One region of the Paenibacillus sp. JDR-2 genome, then DNA from elsewhere that is predicted to be linked to it. Evidence: riboswitches for the same ligand, from Rfam matches in the RefSeq annotation. Region 1 holds a riboswitch; the other holds the start of a gene.
What was found. A riboswitch is a leader RNA that binds a small molecule or an ion and turns the genes downstream of it on or off. The one in region 1 is predicted to bind cyclic di-AMP.

Region 2: linked by a shared signal. The riboswitch ahead of PJDR2_RS27105 (hypothetical protein) and the one ahead of PJDR2_RS30120 (hypothetical protein) in region 1 are both predicted to bind cyclic di-AMP.

What each region holds. Positions count from the first base shown of each region.
Region 1 is NC_012914.1:6,856,222-6,864,367, reverse strand. Features, by position in the region: gene kdpB (potassium-transporting ATPase subunit KdpB) at 1-1,506, opposite strand, end outside; gene kdpA (potassium-transporting ATPase subunit KdpA) at 1,552-3,231, opposite strand; gene kdpF (K(+)-transporting ATPase subunit F) at 3,259-3,336, opposite strand; gene PJDR2_RS30120 (hypothetical protein) at 3,478-3,897, opposite strand; cyclic di-AMP (ydaO/yuaA leader) riboswitch at 4,019-4,204, opposite strand; cyclic di-AMP (ydaO/yuaA leader) riboswitch at 4,316-4,510, opposite strand; gene rlmN (23S rRNA (adenine(2503)-C(2))-methyltransferase RlmN) at 5,105-6,175, shown strand; gene PJDR2_RS30105 (lysoplasmalogenase) at 6,204-6,854, opposite strand; gene PJDR2_RS30100 (aldehyde dehydrogenase) at 6,946-8,146, shown strand, end outside.
Region 2 is NC_012914.1:6,188,867-6,197,012, reverse strand. Features, by position in the region: gene PJDR2_RS27140 (thiazole biosynthesis adenylyltransferase ThiF) at 1-830, shown strand, start outside; gene thiE (thiamine phosphate synthase) at 853-1,497, shown strand; gene thiS (sulfur carrier protein ThiS) at 1,481-1,678, shown strand; gene PJDR2_RS27125 (thiazole synthase) at 1,686-2,465, shown strand; gene thiO (glycine oxidase ThiO) at 2,500-3,606, shown strand; gene thiD (bifunctional hydroxymethylpyrimidine kinase/phosphomethylpyrimidine kinase) at 3,630-4,457, shown strand; gene PJDR2_RS27110 (hypothetical protein) at 4,525-4,875, shown strand; cyclic di-AMP (ydaO/yuaA leader) riboswitch at 4,972-5,110, shown strand; gene PJDR2_RS27105 (hypothetical protein) at 5,294-6,304, shown strand; gene PJDR2_RS27100 (alpha/beta hydrolase) at 6,372-7,478, shown strand; gene PJDR2_RS32170 (C40 family peptidase) at 7,778-8,146, shown strand, end outside.

The DNA.
Region 1 (8,146 bases):
AACAAGGCTGCCTTCCGCCTGCTCGCGGCGGATCAGCGCGATTTTATCCTCGGGCCTACTCTCCGCTACGAAATCGTCAACCCCGGCTTCGCGGGCAATCGTTGCGGCTGTCAGCGGATTGTCGCCGGTACACATAATCGTCTTGATCCCCATGCGGCGAAGCTGCTCGAATCTCTCCTGCATGCCCGGCTTCACGGTATCCTTTAAATAAATAATCCCGTAGATGCGGCTATCAACCGCCACGGCGAGCGGCGTACCGCCAAGCACGGCAACTCCTTCGCCGGTAGCGTCGAGATCGGACGGGACGGTGCCTCCTTGGGAAGCTACCCATTTCTTCACGGCGTCAACGGCGCCTTTGCGGACTTTCCGTCCGTCCGGAAGATCCAGGCCGCTCATCCGCGTCTCGGCCGTAAACGCAATAATCTGCGCGTTCTCGGCAAGCGGGGATTGATAACTCAGCTGTTTGGTCTTCATCAGCTCCAGGACGGAACGGCCCTCGGGCGTCTCGTCTTTGGACGAACTGAGCGCCGCCCACTCGCCAAGCTCTTGAACGTTTACGCCTTTGACAGGCAGGAAGTCGCTGGCCATCCGGTTGCCGTACGTGATTGTACCGGTCTTATCCAGAATCATCGTATTTATGTCGCCGGCTGCTTCTACCGCTTTACCGGACATGGCCAGCACGTTGAACTGCGTGACGCGGTCCATGCCGGCGATTCCGATGGCTGACAGCAGACCGCCGATGGTGGTCGGAATGAGACAGACCAGCAGGGCGATAAGCACCGGGATATCAAGCTCTACGCCAACGTATTTGGCGATTGGAGCAAGGGTAACCACAACAATCAGGAAGATCAGCGTCAGGCTGGTAAGCAGCGTGTTCAGCGCCAGCTCGTTAGGCGTCTTTTGGCGTTTCGCCCCTTCAACAAGGGAGATCATACGATCGATAAACGATTCGCCGGGATCGCTTATAATCCGGACCTTGATCCGGTCACTGACAACGCGGGTACCGCCCGTTACCGAGCTGAAGTCGCCTCCGGCTTCCTTGATCACCGGTGCAGATTCGCCGGTGATTGCCGACTCGTCGACAGAGGCAAGGCCTTCGATGATCTCGCCGTCGCCGGGAATCATTTCTCCTTCGGAGACGACGACGATATCGCCTTTGCGGAGCTCGGTTGACGACACTTGTTTTATTGTCTGGCCGGTTACTTTGTTTGCCGTAATATCCTTTTTGCTCTTCTTGAGCGAATCCGCCTGGGCTTTGCCCCGTCCTTCGGCCAGCGCTTCCGCGAAGTTGGCGAACAGGACGGTGAACAGCAGGATCAGAAAGACCGTCAGATTGAATCCGGTCCGGCCCTCCGTTCCGAAGTAGCCGGGGAAGACCGTCATCAGCAGGACGACAAGCGTGCCGACCTCTACGACAAACATGACGGGATTTCTCATCATGGTCAGCGGATTTAATTTCAGAAAGCTGTCCTTCACCGCGCGACTTATAATCGCCGAGGTCAGCATGGATTTACGTTGTGTGGTCACGGTTATTCACCTCATCCTTATCCGTTAGCGAATCGTTAAATGCTCTGCAATAGGTCCAAGCACGACGGCAGGCAGGAACGTAAGCGCGCCAACAATAACTACGGTTCCTACAAGAATTCCGCCAAACAGCACGTTGTCCGTCCGGAATGTGCCGATCGTCTCCGGTACGGGCTTTTTACGGACCAGGGATCCGGCTACAGCCAGCATGGCAATCATCGAAACATACCGTCCAAGCAGCATGACGAGTCCGGTTGTAATGTTCCAGAACGGCGTATTGTCGGCAAGACCTTCAAAACCGGAGCCGTTATTCGCCGCTGACGAGGTGTATTCATAGAGCACCTGCGAGATGCCGTGGAAGCCGGGATTCGTGATGGCTCCCTGGCCCAGATCCGTCAAGAAAGCAATAGCGGTTGGCGCCAGAATGATAAACGGATGGACGAGAATCGCGATCGCAATCAGCTTCATTTCCTTCGGCTCGATTTTCCGTCCGAGAAACTCCGGTGTCCGACCGACCATTAATCCGGCGATAAAGACGGCAAGAATGGCATACATCAGCATATTGACGAGGCCAACGCCTTTGCCGCCAAACACGACGTTCAGCATCATTTCCGCCAGCGGGACAAGACCGCCGATCGGGGTCAGCGTGTCATGCATATTGTTGACTGAGCCGGTAGTAGCCGCCGTAGTCACCGCCGTAAAGAGGGAGGATTGGGCAATGCCAAACCGGACTTCCTTGCCCTCCATGCTGCCTTGCGAGGCGTCTACGCCAAGGTTGTTCATTACCGGATTGCCATGCAGCTCAGCTGTGTAGACCGTCGCAAGGAAAACCAGGAACAGCGACATCATGGCGCCAAACACAACCCAGCCTTGCTTGCGGTTACCGGCAAAGCGGCCGTATACATAAGGAAGACTGGCAGGCAGCGCCCACATGGACAGAATCTCGATCACATTCGTGAGCGGGTTTGGATTCTCGAACGGATGCGCCGAGTTGACGCCAAAGAAACCGCCGCCGTTGGTTCCTAAATGTTTAATCGATTCAAGCGACGCAACCGGGCCGATGGCGATGCTTTGCGCTGCCCCTTCCAGCGTTGTTGCCGTTACGTTAGGCTGCAGCGTCTGCGGTACGTGAAGAGCCACAAGAACCAGCGTAATAAGCGTTGCGAGCGGCAGGAAAATCCGCGTATGGGATTTCACGAAATCGCTGAAGAAGTTGCCGATTGTGCTGCCCCTGCTCGTTAAGCCGCGAATAAAAGCAATCGCAACCGAGAAGCCGGTAGCCGCCGAGGTGAACATCATCATCATGATGACGGCCATCTGCGAAAAATAGGACAGCCCGGTCTCGCCGCTGTAGTGCTGCAGGTTCGTATTCGTAATAAAGCTGATAACGGTATTGAACGACAGCGTCTCTTCCATAGCGCCAATGCCGTTGGGGTTGCCCGAAAGGCTGCCTTGCAGACGCAGAATTAGATAACTGAGCGCGACAAGCACGATATTCGTAAGCAGAAAGCTTAGCGCGTACTTTTTCCAGGTCATGCCCTCGCGCGATTTCAGTCCTATCACTTTATAAATGAACCGTTCGATGCCGCCAAATAGGCGGTCGGTCCGGTTCGGTTGATCCGAGTACACGTGATATACATACGTTCCGAGCGGTTTGACGAGCAGAATAAGCACGCCAACCACGATGATGAGCTGTAAAATATCCATTGCGGCCTCCCAGCGATCGATTAGGGTTTAGAACTTCTCCGGATTTATCAAGGCGTAAACTAAATAAAGAAAGAGAAACAAGGCAAGCACCAACGTGACGATCATCGCTTATCCTCCTCTTGTGTAGCCAGGTCGCACCACTGCATAAAGCCGGCGAAGAGTAAAAATATCGCTGCGAGAAGCAGCACCATATAGATATCCTGCATAGCAAATTCCTCCTAAAAGAATTGCGAATAACTTCGACCCTTACCTATTATCTTGGCTTGCCATGAGATCGTTTATGATTAGAAATGAAGTATCCGCATGGCTGGAGTGAATCACATAATTGGCGCCCATCCCTTTGTAGATCAGGCGTGGATTCGCGCTGTCCGTAACGACGCAAATCGATTTGGATGTCCAGCTGCGGCAGATCTGGATGTAACGACAGCATAGATTCAGGCTTCTCTCGAATAAAAAGATCCGTCCCACCGGCAGCTCAGGGACACGCCAGGTGCCTTCATCCGTTGTATTAATGACGATAATCGTTGACACGCCAAGCTCCAGCATCCGCTCATACTCGGTCTTGTTGTTCACGATGGCTGCGAATGGGATATGCCGGTGCAGCAGCTGTTTAATAAAATCCTCGCCCTGCACGTTAGGTGCGGAGACGAGTATATAATCGTCCATGGTTTACGCTCCTCTTTTCGTTAGAGGAATCAACGACAAACAAAAAAGCCGCGGAAGAGGGACTCTTCACGCGGCTTATAAGCGCAGCAGAAAAAAAACCGCGCCTATATTCACGATCATCGTTGCCTCTCTTGGTACGCTGACGAAGTTAGCTGACGGATTCGGGCGTAAGAGTCGCCCTACGCCGACATGCTCAGATGGAGCTGAGCCGGCGATTCACCCCGTGGATTGGCTGGCTGCGCTTAACAGCCGGCTGTCCGATTGGTTCCCCCGTTCCCCCGTAAAAGGGATTAAGCGATAAAGACAGTTGATTAAAAATGGGCATAAGAAAAAGCCGCAGAGGAAAGTTCCCCGCGGCCTTGGAAGGTCACAAGATCACATCATCCTCTCTACTTGGAAAATGCCCTCGCCTAATGGGCAGTGCATTTTCATCGCTTACGAGGTTAGCTGACGGATTCGGACGGTGAGAGTCGCCCTACCGGGTCCGGCCGCGCGCAGCCTTTTCCCGGATTCACCCCGGATAAGCATGCCGCGCCGGCTCTCACACCGTTGCAATGCCGCTTATCGATTGGTTCCCCCGTTTCCCTTGACGGAAACTCAGCGATTGTTACATTTGCTGAATCGTATATTACGCCTGACGGCCGAAGTTGTAAATGAACCGTGGAGGCGGCATATTGTCTAATTCTGACAAGGAGTTTGGTTAGAGCGTTTACAATTGAAGGGAGCTCTATCATACTCTTTGTTACGCTCTATATCTCTCGAATGCGGCAATTCGGCGTGAAAGTTAGGTTTATGGCAAGCCTAAATTGGGTTGTCCGGGGGCGCCAAATAAGACGGAAAAACCGTCTTACAGCGTGTTGGGCATGCAGCCAAGGGCCGAGTAGGGCCGAATAAGACGGAAAAATCGTCTTACAGCGGGTTGAGCATGCAGCCAAGGGCCGAGTAGAGCCGAATAAGACGGAAAAACCGTCTTACAGCGGGTTGGGCATGCAGCCGAGGGCAGAGTAGGGCCGAATAAGACGGAAAAAACGTCTTACAGCGTATTGGGCAATTACGGCAAGCGCGCTTGCCGGCAGGAAGTTGGAGCAGTAAAATAAGCGCGCGGGTTAAGTGCGAGCAATGAAAGCCCCTTGTTTTCATGCGCTAATTTTGGGACAATAGGAACAGTATGCGGTTTTGGCCGCGTTTCACGAAAAGAGGAAAAACGATGAGTACAGCATCCATATATGGATTTACATTAGATCAATTAACGGCATGGCTGGGCGAGCGCGGGCATAAAAAGTTCCGGGCGACTCAGGTGTGGGAATACTTGTACCGGAAGCGGGTTACGAGCTTTGCGGATATGACGGATGTTCATCCGGACTGCGTGAAGCTGCTGGAGGAGAACTATGCGATCCAGACGCTGGTCGAGCATACGAAGCAAGTGTCGAAGGACGGCACCGTCAAGCTGCTGCTCAAGCTGGATGACGGCAACCTGATCGAGACGGTGATGATGCGCCATAAGTTCGGCTTGTCGGTCTGCGTAACCACGCAGGTCGGCTGCAACATCGGCTGCAGCTTCTGCGCGAGCGGCCTGCTCAAGAAGAGCAGGGATCTGACAAGCGGCGAGATTGTCGAGCAGATTATGAAGATTCAGCTTCATCTCGACGAATCCGGCCAAGGCGAGAAGGTTAGCCATATCGTTGTCATGGGTATCGGCGAGCCGTTCGATAACTTTATTCACCTGAACGACTTCCTTACAACGGTGAAGGATCATAAAGGTCTGGCTATCGGACCACGCCATATTACGGTATCGACAAGCGGCCTCGCGGACAAAATCAGAGAGTTTGCCGACAAGGATCAAGGGGTTAATCTCGCCGTATCTCTGCATGCGCCTAATAATGAGCTGCGGACGCGGATTATGAAGATCAACCGCGCGATTCCAATCGAGAAGCTGATGGATGCGATCGATTACTATCTGGAACGGACGAACCGCCGTATTACGCTGGAGTATATTTTGCTCAAGGACGTCAACGACCAGCCGGAGCATGCGCTTGAGCTTGCCGAGCTGGTGGGCGACCGCCGCCGCTCCCTCGTGAACGTGAACCTGATTCCTTACAACCCGGTTGACGAGCATAGCCAATACCAGCGCAGCGAGAACGACTCCATCAAGGGCTTCTACGATACGCTGAAAAAGCAAGACGTCAGCGTCAGCGTCCGCCTCGAGCATGGCGCCGACATCGACGCGGCTTGCGGCCAGCTGCGCAGCAAGCAGATGAACAAGGAAAAAGCCGGCTAACAACCTGGCGGCATAATCAAAGCCATGATCAGAGGATCATGGCTTTTTGCTTGGGAGCGCTGCGGCCCCGGTAGCCGATGCAGGTTGCTATGCAGAATTGCGCGGCATAATAAGTCGTCATAATAAGCACGTCTGACCCCGCAATATCCGAAATAAACTTATTCCAGGCGAGAATAGAGTCGGAAGCCATAAAGAGCAGGGCGCCCGCAACCGCCCATGCGTTGCCGGACATGATGGCCGACCAGCCCATCAGCGAAATGGCCGTTAAATAGACAAGAACGGGGATTTTCAGAGCATCGTCTCCCGATTTCGTAAGCGCATCGAGCAGCTCGTAGCCCATATAAACGGCGTACGCACCGATTGGAACGATGGTAACGAGCCGCCAGAAGGAATACCTCCACTGCCCGAAAAATCCGCTTAAATAAAACAAATGGCCGATTAAAAAGGCGGAGAGCCCTACGACAAAGTTACCCAGGGTGACATCGCCAACAACGCTGAAAACAAGACCGGTTAGCAGGATCCATTGAAACCGCTTACCATTTTGCGCGGACTGCATGTAAGCATAAGCGATAATCAACAGCATCGGAATCGCTTTGAAAATTAGCTTGACGGCATGCGGTTCAGCAGGAATGATAAAAATGTAAAGCAAGCCTGTGAGCAGAATAAGGGCAGGCAGCATTTTATTCAATCGGCATCGCTCCTTTTTCCTAACTATAGCATAGAATTTCATTTTTTAAGTCTGGATTTATAACGAAAAGGCGGGGTATGACATGAACGGATACGGATCTCAATTGCTGGAGAAGCAGCGGCATTATTACGGGACCGGGGCAACCCGGAGTCTCGAATTCAGGCAGGCTCAGCTGGCCAAGCTGCGCCAGGCCATTACGGAACGCGAGGATGCTATTATGCAGGCGCTTCGGCTCGACCTGAACCGGAGCGAGCAGGAGTCCTATATGCTCGAGATTGGACTTGTCCTGAAGGAAATCTCTTTTGCGCAAAAGCGGTTGAAGCGGTGGATGAAGCCCGCCAAGGTCAAAACGGCGCTTACCCATATGGGCAGTAAAGGGTACATCATGCCGGAACCGCTTGGCACCGCGCTTATTATCGCTCCGTGGAACTATCCGTTCCAGCTCGCAATGGCGCCGCTTGTCGGAGCTATAGCGGCGGGCAATACCGCAGTCCTTAAGCCGTCGGAACTATCGCCGGCGGTGTCGGAGGTCATGTCTTCGCTTGTTCAGGATACGTTTGATCCCTCTTACATAGCCGTTATGGAAGGCGGAGTTGAGGTAAGCCAAGAGCTGCTGGACCTGCCGTTCGATAAGATTTTCTTCACGGGCAGCGTTAATGTCGGCAAGTTGGTTATGGCGGCGGCAGCCAAGCATTTGACGCCGGTTACGCTGGAGCTTGGGGGTAAAAGCCCGGCTATCGTGCACCATGATGCCAATCTCAAGCTGGCTGCAAGACGTCTTGCCTTCGGCAAATTTATCAACGCCGGGCAGACCTGCATCGCGCCCGATTACGTACTCGTGCATCACAGCGTTCTGGAGGAGTTCCTGCAGCAGCTCCGCAAGTCGGTAACGAAGTTCTATGGCCAGAATCCGCTTGAGCATAAGGATTACGGCAAAATCATTTCGGAGCGGCACTTCCGGCGGCTTGCAGGCTTTCTTCGCGAAGGGGAGGCTGTCATGGGCGGAGGGGCTGACGAAATGGCGCTCCGGATCGAGCCTACCGTATTAACCCGCGTGGACTGGAATATGCCGGTCATGCAGGAGGAGATTTTTGGCCCGATTCTGCCGGTATTGGTCTACGATGAGCTTCAGGAAGCAATCGATCAGATCAATGCGCGTCCAAAGCCGCTTGCTCTCTATCTGTTCAGCGAGAATGCGGCTATTCAGAAGCGGGTGACCGAAGCCGTACCGTTCGGCGGCGGATGCATCAACGATACGCTTATGCATCTGGCGACGCCGTATT
Region 2 (8,146 bases), 670 kb from region 1:
GCAATCTGCAGCGCCAGATGCTGTATGACGAGGATGATGTGCGCGAGGGCTACCCGAAGGCGATTGCCGCGGAACGCAAGCTCCGCCGGATCAATTCGGATGTGCGGATCGAGGCGGTTGTGGCGGATGTGACCGTCCATAACATTGATGAGCTGCTGGACGGCATGGATTTGGTGCTGGACGGAACGGATAACTTCCAGACCCGGTTTTTGCTCAATGACGCGTGCTTCAGCAAGGGCATTCCGTTTACCTACGGCGGTGCGGTCAGTTCTCGAGGCATGAGCGCGATTCTGGTTCCGGGCAGGACGCCTTGCCTGCGCTGCTTCCTCCCTTCGGCGGACAGCGGCGGCCAAACCTGCGATACGATTGGCGTTATCGCGCCCGTTGTTGATATTGTCGCTTCCTATCAGGCGGTAGAAGCGCTTAAATATTTGGTTGAAGCGGATCAGGCCAGGCGGAATAGCCTGGTTACCTTCGATTTGTGGAGCAACTATTACTACGAAATGAAGCTCGGAGAGGCGAAGACAGACTGCCCTTGCTGCCAGTTGAAGGAATATCCGGCACTTCAGGTGACGGAAAAGGATTCAACGGTGTCCTTATGCGGCCGAAGCACGGTTCAGATCAGCGGACATGGACCTCTGGATCTGGAGCAATGGCGCAAACGGCTGGAGCCGGCTGCGGTGAAGGTAGAGCTTAACGCTTACCTGCTTAAAGCCGAGCTGCCGGAAGGAGAGCGGCTGGTGCTGTTCCCTGACGGCAGGGTGCTTGTGCAGGGGACGGAGGACCTTGTCCGCGCTAAGACGCTGTACGCGAGATATATCGGATATTGATCATAGAGGAGATGAGAGCTGGATGAAGGATTTTCGTCTGTATGCGATCACGGGAGAGCAATTCCATCCCGGCCGCGACATGCTGGAAGTGATGGAGGAAGCAATCAAAGGCGGCGTGGATATTATTCAGCTGCGGGATAAGGACGGCAGCCCGGAAGAAGTGCTGCGCAAGGCGAAAGCGCTGCGGGAACTTACGCGTAAATACGGCGTTACGTTTATCGTCAACGATTATATCGATATCGCGCTGGAAGTAGACGCCGACGGCGTCCATCTCGGGCAAAACGACGTTTCGCTCACGGAAGCAAGACAACGCGTCGGAGATAAAATCATCGGCATTTCCACGCATGCGATTGAAGAAGCATTGCTTGCCGAAGAGCAAGGCGCCGACTATATCGGCGTTGGGCCGGTATTCCCGACGAAGACGAAGGTGGATGTCGTTGATCCGGTAACGGTGGCATACGTCCGGCAGGTAGCGGAAAAGGTTAATATTCCTTTTGTCGCGATTGGCGGAATTAAGCTGGGCAACGTGGATGAAGTACTTGCGGCGGGAGCAACAAGAATTTGCGCGGTGAGCGAGATTGTCGGAAGCTCCGATGTCGCGGGCACCTGCCAGGCGTTCCTCCGCAAGCTGGAAGGAGCGGGAGAGTCGCATGCTGCTGATCGTTAATGGCGAGTCCCAAGAGCTGGATGCCCGCACGATCGGGGATGTCATTCTTCATTTTGGGCTGGAAGGGCGTCCGGTGGTCGTTGAAGCGGATGGCGAGATTATTGCGAAGGAACAGTGGCCGGAGACGGAAGTAAGGCCGCAGATGAAAATAGAGCTGGTTCATTTTGTAGGGGGAGGCTGAGCGTAGGATGAAAAAGGATGTATGGCATATCGGGGGACATGAGCTCACCTCGCGGTTTTTTATCGGGACGGGATTATTCCCGAGCCCTTACGTGCAGAAGGAAGCGATCCGGGAATCGGGAGCGGAGGTGCTGACCTTTGCCATTCGCCGGATTAACCTCGCTTCAACCGAGGATGACTCGATTCTGCAGCATGTGGAAGGGGAAGGATTCCGATTCCTGCCGAATACGTCCGGCGCAAGCACGGCCGAAGAAGCCGTACGCATTGCCCGGTTGGCAAAGGCATCGGGACTCAGCGATTGGATTAAGGTCGAGATCAGCGCCAATGAGCGTACGCTGCTGCCCGATCCGCTGGAGACGCTGAAGGCAACGGAAATTCTCGTAAAGGAAGGCTTTACGGTCCTTCCTTACACTTCCGATGATCCGATCCTGTGCAAAAGGCTGGAGGAAGCGGGGGCGGCTGCCGTTATGCCGGGAGCGGCGCCTATCGGTACGGGGCTTGGTATTTTGAATCCGTATAATATCGGCCTGATCGCGGAGGAAGCGAAGGTGCCGATTATCGTGGACGCGGGCCTAGGCTCGGTCAGCGACGTGGCGCAGGCGATGGAGCTTGGCGTGTCGGGCGTTTTGATGAATACGCCGGTCGCCAAAGCGAAGGATCCGGTTGGCATGGCGCGGGCGATGAGGCTCGCGATTGAAGCGGGCCGTCTGTCGTATTTGTCCGGTCGGATCTCGAAGAAGCGTTACGCATCGGCAAGCAGCGGTCATGAGCAGTTTATTGTGAAATAACTGGCCGATTATTTAATAGAAAGCTGGTCTAACCATGGGAGAAACGATTGTCATTATGGGCGGAGGCGTAGTTGGGCTTTCCTGCGCTTTCGAGCTGCAGAAGCGCGGGCATCAGGTTATTGTCCTGGAGATTGGCCGCTGCGGCGGGCAGGCTTCCGGCGCTGCGGCCGGGATGCTCGCACCCTACTCGGAAAATGTAGAAGGGCCGGATGATTTCTTCCGTTTGTGCCGGGAAAGCCTGCGGCTGTATCCGTCCTGGCGCGACGAGGTCCGGCAGATATCCGGCCGTACGTTCGAATATACCGATTCGGGCAGCCTCTATATTGCCTATCACGAGGCGGACCGTCTGGCGCTGGAGGGGCGTCGCCTCTGGCAGAACGAGCACGGATCAAGCGGCATTGTGCTGGAAGGGGAAGAACTGTTCCGCCAAGAGCCGATGTTGTCCCACGAGGTGAAGGCCGCTCTCTACACGCCGGAGGAAAGCCATGTCTATGCGCCGGATTACGTGTTGGCGCTTGAGCAGGCATGCCGCCTGACCGGTGTTCGAATCTTCGAGCAGTTAGGTTCGGTAACCGTTGATAAGTGGCGCGAGGATGTCGTTGTTACCGCCCAGACGGGGTGGAGCTTTACCGGCGACCGGCTGGTCGTCTGCTCCGGCGCCTGGGCACGGGAGCTTGAGGATGTATTCGGCATCCGTATTCCGGTGTACCCGATCCGCGGTCAGATTTGCGCTTATGAAGCGGAAGTAAAGCCGGTGCAGCATATGGTGTTCTGCAATCAGGGTTATTTGGTTGCAAAAGAAAACGGCACGCTTGTATGCGGGGCTTCCGAGGATGTGGCGGGCTTTGACACAACCGTTACGGAGCGGGGAATCGAGCGGCTGCGCAAGTGGAACAAGCAGGCGTTCCCGTTTCTCGCCGGGCAGGAGCCGTTTCACCGCTGGGCAGGCCTGAGGCCTTCCACGCAGGATGGATTCCCATTGCTTGGACCGGTTCAGGAATCGGGCGGCCGCGTCATTATGGCGGCGGGCCATTACCGCAACGGTATTCTTCTCAGCCCGGTTACGGCACAGGTTGTGGCCGATTATATCGATAACGGCAGCAGGCTGCAGGCGTTTGCGCCGGAACGGTTTTCCTACTAAACGATAAACGGGGTGAAATAAAAATGGACGAATACATAAACGGCAATGTAGCCCGGGCTTTGACGATTGCCGGCTCGGACAGCGGCGGCGGAGCAGGCATTCAGGCGGATTTGAAAACGTTCCAGGAGCTTGGTGCCTACGGGATGTCCGCTCTGACGGCGATTACCGCGCAAAATACGCTTGGCGTGCAAGGCGTATTCCCGCTCGCCAAGGAAGCGGTAAAGGCGCAGATTCACTCCGTCGGCAGCGATATCGGCGTTGACGCTTTAAAGACCGGCATGCTGTTTAGTGCCGAGATTATCGAGGAAGTAGCCGAGGCGATTGCTTTCTTTGGCTGGAAGAAGGTTGTGGTAGACCCGGTTATGATCGCAAAAGGCGGCGCATCGCTCCTGCAGGTAGAGGCCGTCCGGGCTTTAAGCCGCAAGCTGCTGCCGCTCACGATGATTATTACGCCAAACATTCCGGAGGCCGAACACCTGACCGGGATGGCCATCCGCAACAAGAACGACAAGCTTGAGGCGGCGAAAAAGCTGTCCAGCCTCGGCGCCCGTTATGTCCTCATTAAAGGCGGGCATGAAGCAGGAGCTGATGCGGTGGATCTGTTATACGACGGCAGCGGCTATAGCGAGCTCTCCGGGAAACGAATCGTTACCGAGCGTACGCATGGCACCGGCTGCACCTATTCGGCTGCGCTCACCGCGGGTCTCGCTCAAGGGCTTGATATCGAAGAAGCCGTTCGCCAGGCAAAAGCCTATATTCAAGCCGCCATTGAAGACGGCATTATCGTCGGCAGCGGACATGGCCCAACGAATCATTGGGCATATCGCAAGAGAGGACTAGTCACTAAATAGTGGGACAAGATCCAGTCCTAATTCCGCGCTCCCCATCATACATATGATTAAGAGGAGCGTGAGTAAGGTGGAGGATAACAAAGTCAAGCGTTATTATCAGCTTAAGCAAAAGCAGAAGGAAATCGAGCAGGAATTATCCGAGCTGCGCGGTGAAATCGTGCAGCATTGCGCCGAGCTGGAGCTCTCCGAACTGGAGGTAGGCAGCTACAAGTTGAAGATTGTTTCCCAAGAGCGCAAGGAATTTGATGAGAGCAAGCTGTTTGCCGCTCTTCCCGATCCTGATGTATGGCGGCTGCTCTCGAAGCCCGATACCTCCAAAATCGCCGGTCTCATCAAGCTGAACGTTATTTCGGAAGAAACCATTAAGGATACGTTTTCGGTTAAGCACTTATTTCTTCTTCAAGTGGATAAGAAGTGACCGCAGAGATATAACATAACCCCGTCCAACCTTCCTTCGGAAATTGGGCGGGGATTTTTATTGATTAATTGTTGACAATATTAAGAATTGTGAGATAATTACAATAAGCTTAGTTCTCGGCGTTGCCGAGAAGCGGGGAAACCAATCTTTTGGGGCGAATCAGCCGGTTATCGGCTGTAGGGAACCATCTATCCCGAGTCCGTCAGCTAACCTCGTCAGCTTTGAGATGGGTCTTTTGCGAATAACATTGCAAACGATAGACCCTTGAAGGGTCTTTTTCTGTTTTAAAGGCCCAAAATGCACACAGACCATGATCATGCTCTGTGTTGCTGGGGTCTTTTTTTTTCATTTTTCGTGGAGGTGGGATGGACTTCCCGGCATAGGTGATGCTTTTAATAACCTTTTGGAGGGATGCGAGATGGTACAACCAATGGCCGATAACGGTAGATCGGCAGGTCTGTCGGAGGCGGAAAGAGAACGGCTTAAGAAGCATTTTCGCGTCAATGATTATTACTTAAACCTGATTGACTGGGATGATCCGAAGGATCCGATCCGCAAGCATCTGATTGCGGCCGCGGGGGAAGCGCCTCACGGGATCCAGGAGTTCACTTGGGAAGCTGCCGGCTGCAAGCATATTTATCAATCGATGGTTCTTCTCCCCGTGTCCCAGGCAGCGGAAGGAATTGCCTACATTGCCGAACATAATGAGATTCATAAGGTTGTGCTGACGGGAGATAGTCTGATGTTAGGTATTGCCAAGCTGACTAGTATTATCGAGCAGCTGCGGGATATCGAGCATATCGGCACGATTAGATTGGATTCCAGAATGCCCGTTCATAATCCAATGCGAATTTATGAGGACCATGCATTATTAAAGATGTTAAGTCAGTTCTCGAGTCCGGAGAAGCGGATCTATTTGATGACTACGATTAACCATCCGAGAGAATTAACGGCCGAAGCGAAGAAAGCCTTTAATGCCCTTCACCAGGCGGGAGTTGTCGTTCTTAATCAAACCCCTATTGTCAAGGGCGTTAATAATGATCCTCTTCTGTTAGGCAAGCTGATTGATCAGCTGTCCCAGGCTGGGGTTTCACCATATTCCTTTATCATTAACCGTCCTAATTCTTCTTATCCTGAGTCTAGCCTGTCTCTGCAAACGCAGTTCTCTATCGTTCAGCAAGCAAAAGAACTAACCGCGGAGCTAGGGAAGCGGATCAGGCTTTTGATGGCTCATGATTATGGCAAGGTTGAATTGTTGGATATAGAAGGCGGCAAAGCCTACGTGAAATATCATCACTATCAAGAAGAAGGAAAAGGCCGTTTTATCATGCTGGACTGTCCTCCTGAAGCATCGTGGCTGGAGGATCTGTCGGAGCATGATGATCATATGGTCTATCTGCCGTCCGGTCAGCCTGCAAAGAATAAATAAAGGATGTTCATAAGCCAAAGGAGAAGTAAGAAGGGATCGCATTTCACATCCCGGGAGGCTTCTGTTAATGAGAGTATACAGCCAGGAAATTGTGAACGCTCTGCAGGCTCAGCAGGAAGAAGCAAACTTGAACGGCACGCAGGTTATTGTAAAGGTTAATCCGGAAGAGACAAGGGCCGGTTATCTGGATCCCTACGAGCTTCAGCTTATTAGGAAATGGGCCGGGGAACAAAAGGTTGCCCCAGCCCAGCCTCCGTCGCCGGAGGAGCAGCTTCAGCTTATTCGAGATTCCATGGGATTTCCGAACCGTAATTTGAATACGGTGGAGATTTACACCGGTTATGAACGCGTAAAGCTTGGCGACAATGAGGTTGGCCTATGGCGGTATTACCCGCGCAAATCGATGCGGAAGCCTAACAAACCTTGTCTCATCTATATTCACGGCGGCGGCTGGATCGGCGGTACCGTGTTTGCGGTGGAGAACCCTTGCCGGCTGATCGCCGAGCTGGCCGATGCCGTTGTCTTTAATATTGACTATTCATTGGCTCCGGAGCATAAGTTCCCTAACGGGTTTAACGACTGCTTTAATGCCGTTCAATATATTTATGAGCATGCCGAGGACTACGGCATCGACCGGAACCGGATTGCCGTAGGCGGCGACAGTGCCGGCGGCAACCTGTCGGCTGCCGTAGCAGCCAAGGACCGGGATTTAGGTACGCGTATGGTAGCCCAGCAGGTGCTGATTTATCCGTGCGTTACCTTCCTTAACGGGGTGAACGGTTATCAGTGGGAGCTGTCCCAGTTCGAGATGGCGGATGAACAAAGAGCTATGATTGATCCCATGCTGGGGATTGGACGGCCTACCGAGGCTGATCCGGAAGTCAGAAAAGCATGGGAGCTTTATCTGCCTCGCGAAGAGGACGTACGTAATCCTTATGTCAGTCCGCTTCTGGCTGACAGCAAAGATCTGCCGCGCACGTTGTGCGTTGGTGCGGAATTTGACGGGCTGCGCATTCAGTCGGAAGTATACAGCAGGCAGCTTGCGGCCGCCGGCGTTCCGGTGAAGACAATCCGGTACAAGGGATGTACGCATGCTTTTATCGACCGTCTGGGCTTTGTGCCGCAGGCAGAGGATTTATGTATTGAAATTGCAAATGCTTTGAAAGCACTATAATAGAAGAGATAGTTTTTCCAAGCCCGTTCTTCCTTGATGGAAGAACGGGCTTTTATCGTTAATCCTATGTGAAAAATGAAAAATCAGGATTATAGCATAGTTGATAGCACGCAACAAGTAAGAAAATACTCATCATAGACTCATAGGATTCTCAGAAAGTGGTTAAGACCCAAGAAACGCCTAGATTACAGCATTCTTAACGCTTTCATTTACCGCTCGTTGCCAATTTTTGCGGGTGTTCTTGGGGTTCTGAGCCAATTTATAATAGCCCTATCACGATGATAGGGAGTGAAGAACAAATGAAATTCATGACAAAAATCGCGATGCTATTGGTGGCTATCGCATTACCGGTAACAGCGCTTCTTCATACGACAGCGGATGCAGCGATGTCTTCGGACGCGAAAAGAGCGAAGGTTGTTCAAACTGCATTAAACTTAAAAGGTAAAGTCAATTACGTGCATTGGCAAGACCGTCAAGAGAAAAAAGCCCCTTACGCAACAGACTGCTCCGGTTTCACGGCGCTTGTATATAAACTTGCTAATGTTGGCGTTACTCTCGTTAGCCGCGACGACGACGCGCAAGCTAAAGTAGGAACTAAAGTAGGCTACGGCAACTTCAAAAAAGGCGATCTTCTGTTCTTCTGGAACAGCGGTTCGAAAAACCATAAA